One region of the Clostridium saccharobutylicum DSM 13864 genome, then DNA from elsewhere that is predicted to be linked to it. Evidence: riboswitches for the same ligand, from Rfam matches in the RefSeq annotation. Region 1 holds a riboswitch; the other holds the start of a gene.
What was found. A riboswitch is a leader RNA that binds a small molecule or an ion and turns the genes downstream of it on or off. The one in region 1 is predicted to bind lysine.

Region 1 (3,226 bases):
CCTAGAATTATAATTATACACATTAATAATGCTAATATAGGTCCAAAAGGGTACCATATAGCTTTATACTTTAATGTTTTTAAATCTCTACCTTGATGAACGAATGCTTTTCTAAATCTATAGTGACATATAGCTATACCAACCCAAGCTATAAATCCAGCAAGTCCAGATGCCGCAACTATCCATACATAAACTGTACTTTCTGCATAGATTCCAGTTAAGAAACAAGCAGAAGCAACTAAAGTAGTTAAAATCAAAGCATTAACAGGCACACCACGTTTATTAGTTTTTGCAAAGATTTTAGGAGCCATACCTTCTTTAGCCATTGAGAAAAGCATTCTTGTTGACGCATACATACCTGAATTACCAGCAGATAATACAGAAGTTAATATGATAGCATTCATTAATGAAGCAGCACCAGCAACACCAGCTTTTTCAAATACCATTGTAAATGGACTTGTATCAACACTTGCTTCAGTAAATGGAATTATAGCACCTAAAATAATTATTGTTCCTAAATAGAATATTAATATTCTCCAAAATATAGATTTTATAGCTTTAGGAATAGTTTTATCAGGATTTTCACTTTCACCAGCAGCGATTCCGATAAGTTCAGTTCCTTGGAATGAGAAACCAGCAATTAAAAATATAGCAAAGATAGATTTAATACCACCATGAAATGGACCATCATCTACAACATAGTTATGAAAGCCTATTTTGCTTCCTCCCATTATACCAACAATCATTAAAACGCCAACTATTAAAAATATAATAACTGTAACTACTTTGATTCCTGCAAACCAATATTCTGATTCGCCATAAGCTTTTGATGAGAGAATGTTCAAGCCAACTATTATCACTAAGAATATTATACTCCAAATAAATCCGCTAACATTAGGGAACCAATATTTCATTATTAAAGAACCAGCAACCATTTCGGCAGCTACTGTGATAGCCCAGTTGTACCAATAATTCCAGCCAAGTGCAAATCCAAGTGCTGGATCTATAAATTTAGTTGCATATGAACTGAAGGAACCAGAGATTGGCATGTGCGTTGCCATTTCACCCAAACTAGTTATTAAAAAGTACACCATAATACCTATTAACGCATAAGCTAATAATGCACCACCAGGTCCAGCTTGATTTAATGTGTCTCCCATAGCAACAAATATTCCTGTTCCAATGGAACCACCCAAAGCAATCATGTTTAAGTGACGTGCTTTTAGACCTCTTTTTAATTCATTATTTTTTTCATCCATTTTGTCTACTCTCCTTATGATTTAAAATACATAAGTAAGAAACTAAGATAATGAATAAGGCACATGAAAATATCTATGGCAAGTGATTTGTTATTTTTTGAATGTACCTAAATATTTATACAATAAAAAATGCCATGAAAGCATATTCATGACATAAATACCAAAGTTGCATATTAAAATAATATGAAAAATTGGGTATATTTCCATTGAAAATAGCTCTCCACAAATTATTTTGTGACAGTTTTATGCATATTTTACATAAAACCAGTAAATAGTATTAAAGCAATCAACTATTTACTTCGGCGAAAGTTCCTTTCATATTACTTCGTTATGCTTAAATCCGTAATACTACTCTTAAATTCCGCACCTCTATCTTAGTTATCTACCTATTAGTTTATCTTTAATAATTATGTAATAAAATTAAAAATAAGTCAATACGAAATGTTTTACATATTATTTTTTTTAATATTAGTTAGTCAGTTATTTATGAAATAATAATAAATTAAGGTTTTTCATGCAAAGTATTTCATGCAAAGTATATTGTAATGATTTATTTTCGTGTGCCTTAGTTGAGAAATAAAATCTGATATATAATTTGTTGACTTAATATATAAGAAAAAGTAAAATATACATATAATACGAATGTCTGTTCGGAAAAAGCGGAGGTAATGTCATGGGAGAATTCAAGATACATTCTAAATTTAAGCCAACAGGTGATCAACCACAGGCTATTGATAAATTGGTAAATTCAATACAAAAGAATAGTAGAGGTCAAACATTGCTAGGAGTAACTGGATCGGGAAAAACATTTACTATGGCAAATGTTATAGAAAAGCTTCAAAGACCTACTATAATTTTAGCGCATAACAAAACTTTAGCAGCACAGTTATGTTCTGAGTTTAAGGAATTTTTTCCAGATAATATAGTTGAATATTTTGTATCATACTATGATTATTATCAACCAGAAGCATATGTACCTCAAACAGATACATTTATTGAAAAGGATGCTTCCATAAATGATGAAATAGATAAGTTAAGGCATTCAGCTACATCAGCTTTATTTGAAAGAAGAGATGTAATAATTGTTGCATCTGTTTCGTGTATATATGGATTAGGTAATCCTGATGAATATAAAAAGTTAACTATAAGTTTAAGAACTGGAATGGAAAAAGAGAGAGATGAAATTATAAAAAAACTTATAGAGATTCAATATGAACGAAATGATATAGATTTCTCTAGAGGAACTTTTAGAGTTAGAGGCGATTCATTGGATATAATTCCAGCATCATCCTCAAATAAGGGAATCAGGATTGAATTCTTTGGAGATGAAATTGATAGAATTAGGGAATTTGATGTGCTAACAGGCTCCATATTAGGTGAAAGAAATCATGTAGCTATAACGCCAGCATCTCACTTTGCAACTTCGAGAGAAACAATAGAAGAATCAATGGGAATTATTGAGGATGAACTTGAAGATAGATTGAAAGAACTCAATTCTCAAGATAAGCTTTTGGAAGCTCAGAGGCTAAGGCAAAGGACAAATTTTGATATTGAAATGATAAAGGAAATGGGATATTGCAGTGGAATAGAAAACTATTCTAGAATTTTTGATAAAAGATCACCAGGAACACCTCCTAAAACTTTATTAGATTATTTTCCAGATGATTTTTTAATGTTTATAGATGAAAGTCATGTAACATTACCTCAAGTTAGAGCTATGTATGCAGGAGATAGATCTAGGAAAAATACTTTGGTTGAATACGGATTTAGATTACCATGCGCTTATGATAATAGACCACTAAAGTTTGAAGAATTTGAAAAGAAAATTAATCAAGTGGTATTTGTAAGTGCAACTCCTTCAGCATATGAGTTAGATCATTCAGAAGAGATTGCAGAACAAATTATTAGGCCTACAGGGTTATTAGATCCAGAAATTATTATAAGACCAATTAAAGGACAAATAGATG
Region 2 (3,226 bases), 200 kb from region 1:
GGGTTCAGAACGTCGTGAGACAGTTCGGTCCCTATCCGTCGCGGGCGTAGGAAATTTGAGAGGAGCTGTCCTTAGTACGAGAGGACCGGGATGGACTGACCTATGGTGTACCAGTTGTTTCGCCAGAAGCATAGCTGGGTAGCTAAGTCGGGAAGGGATAAACGCTGAAAGCATCTAAGTGTGAAGCCCACCTCAAGATGAGATTTCCCATAGCATAAGCTAGTAAGACCCCTTGAAGACTACAAGGTTGATAGGTCAGAGGTGTAAGTGCGGCAACGTATTTAGCTGACTGATACTAATAGGTCGAGGGCTTGACCAATATAATCAAGTTGTAATACATTAAGAACTATGTGCAATTTTGAAAGAACAAAACTTTCAAAATCTCGTGGTGATGGCATAGAGGTAACACTCCTTCCCATTCCGAACAGGACAGTTAAGGTCTATAGCGCCGATGGTACTGCATGGGAGACTGTGTGGAAGAGTAGGACGTCGCGAGGTAAGCATAAACGATAGTTGTAATAACTATCGTTTTTTATTTTATATATAAATATGTATTGCATTGTTTTTTAATATATTTAATGATTATTAAAATGTAAGAACGTATGTTATTATTAAATGAAATTAAAATTAATTGAGTTTTTTAAATTGTTTTTATAAGGTTCTAATTAATTTTAAAATATTTATTTAAAAATGGGGGGAGCTTATGTATTCTTATGAAATGATGTTGATGATTATATGTCCATTAGTATTTTGTGCAGGATTTGTTGATGCTGCGGCTGGAGGAGGTGGATTAATATCATTACCAGCATATATTTTTGCAGGTATTCCTATACATATTGCTTATGGAACTAATAAGTTTGCTAATTGTATTGGAACATCTATTGCATCTGTTAAGTTTTTTAAAAGTGGAAATATTAAAATAAAACCTGGAATTTTATCTGCAGTTGGGGCACTTATTGGTTCATGGTTTGGAACAAAACTTGTATTGTTCTTAGATGAGAAGTATTTAAGATATTGTTTAATGATAATTTTACCTATAGTAGCTATATTTTTGCTTTTTAATAGAAGGTTTGGATCAGAAGACTATATGAAAGAATTAAAAAATAAAAAGCTTTATTTTATAGCATTTTTTATAGGATTAATCATAGGTGCATATGATGGATTCTTTGGACCAGGAACAGGAACATTTTTAGTATTAGCATTTACATCTTTGTTAGGCTTTAATTTGATTACTGCATCAGGTAATGCTAAATTAGTAAATTTGGCATCTAATCTTTCATCGCTTGTACTATATATATTAAATGGAAAAGTCCTATATTCGGTGGGATTACCAGCAGCGATTTGTGCAGTGTTAGGAAATTATTTAGGTGCATATTTTGCTATTAAAAATGGAGCGAAAGTTATTAAACCGGTTATTTTACTTGTTGTGATTATGTTATTTGGAAAAGTAATCTATAGTTTTTTATAGATATTATGTATGATTTATAGAAGTCAAGAATCAATTATATAATTTACATAATAATAAATATAAAGTATTTACAGTATTTAAAAAAGTATATGTTGTGAATATCAATGCTAATACATATTCATTAATATCTAGACAAAAACATTCACAATTTTTAGCAATAGTGTTTACAAGCAATAGATATAGTAGTATAATTTAAAGTAATTTAATACGGAAACCTGAGGTAGAGGTGCCAGTAATAAATAGTACTTATAATGAGTCGGCAGACAATGACTTATAAGGAAAGGTATTATGGCCGAAGATTTAAATTATGCAAAAATTTATTTCTGGGGATGCATAAAATATATGTATAACTGTCACGAAAGTGGAGAGCTACAAGGAATTGATAAAATTAAAATTAAACTAACTTATTAGATTTATTTTTGATTTCTCTAAAGCTTTATACGATTAACTCTACCCGTCAGAATATTGACGGGTTTTCTTATTTAATTAATTAAATTCGAAGGAGTGTATTAATTAATGAAAGTACAAGGTGTAATAATACCATTACTTACACCATTTAAAGATGGAAAGATAGACTTTAAGTCATATGAAAGAATGGTAAATCACTATATAGATGAAGGTGTTAGTGGAATTATACCACTTGGAACTACTGGAGAATCACCTACTATTTTGTGTGATGAATATGAAGAAGTTTTAAGTAAAACAATGGAATATAATAATAATAGGGTACAAGTATATACAGGATTAGGTGGTAATCATACTAGCGAAGTAGTTAAGAAATTAAAAATTGCAGAGAGGAATAGAGTAAATGGAATATTATCTGTAGCACCATATTATTCAAGACCTAATCAAAGAGGACTTTATGAACATTTTAAAAATATATCTCAATCTACTGATTTAGATATTATAATTTATAATATTCCATATAGAACTGGAACTAATGTAGAAAATGAAACTATATTTAGATTAGCTGAACTTAAAAATATAATTGGAATAAAAGATTGTTCAGGTAATATCAAACAGACAGCGGATCTATTAATCAATAGACCAAAGGATTTTTCAATATTAACAGGAGAAGATGCATATTTTTATACTACACTTACACTTGGTGGAGATGGTGGAATAATGGCTTCGGCTAGCCTTAGAACTAGAGAGTTCATTGAGGTGTACAATTTGGTAAAGGAAAATAATCATCAAGCTGCACTTGAAAAATGGAGAGATTTATATAATATGATACCATTATTGTTTGCAGAACCAAATCCAACACCATTAAAATATTGTTTAAAGAAATTAAATTTAATTGATTCTGATGAAGTTAGATTACCAATGGTTAATATAACAAGTGAATTAGAAAGTAGGCTGGACAATATACTAATATAAAGCAATAAAAAAAGTAAGCAAGTTTAATTAATTAGGTCATTATAAATTGTATTAGCATAAATTATAAATAAATATAATAAAATAATATTATTGTATATAAGTATAAATTTGATTGATACGTGGAAAAATAAAAAAACTATCAGTACAAATTGAAATTATAAATGATATATATTCGATGGGGTTAGCCAATAGCGGTTTTAGCAATAAGCATGGCAATAAATTAAAAATAGGGGAAGTAGAGAAAGTATAGAGTGTTATTAATTCTATATTTTCTCTTTTTTTATTGATGATTTCTTATTAAAACTATATGTACTTGTATAAAAATATATGTTAAAATAACAAGGTTGTGTATAAATACTATATTTTCAATTTATTGTG

Region 2: linked by a shared signal. The riboswitch ahead of dapA (4-hydroxy-tetrahydrodipicolinate synthase) and the one ahead of CLSA_RS20710 (amino acid permease) in region 1 are both predicted to bind lysine.

What each region holds. Positions count from the first base shown of each region.
Region 1 is NC_022571.1:4,835,577-4,838,802, reverse strand. Features, by position in the region: gene CLSA_RS20710 (amino acid permease) at 1-1,259, opposite strand, end outside; lysine riboswitch at 1,465-1,639, opposite strand; gene uvrB (excinuclease ABC subunit UvrB) at 1,933-3,226, shown strand, end outside.
Region 2 is NC_022571.1:5,031,556-5,034,781, reverse strand. Features, by position in the region: rRNA gene CLSA_RS21530 (23S ribosomal RNA) at 1-319, shown strand, start outside; rRNA gene rrf (5S ribosomal RNA) at 382-498, shown strand; gene CLSA_RS21520 (sulfite exporter TauE/SafE family protein) at 704-1,468, shown strand; lysine riboswitch at 1,682-1,848, shown strand; gene dapA (4-hydroxy-tetrahydrodipicolinate synthase) at 1,985-2,848, shown strand.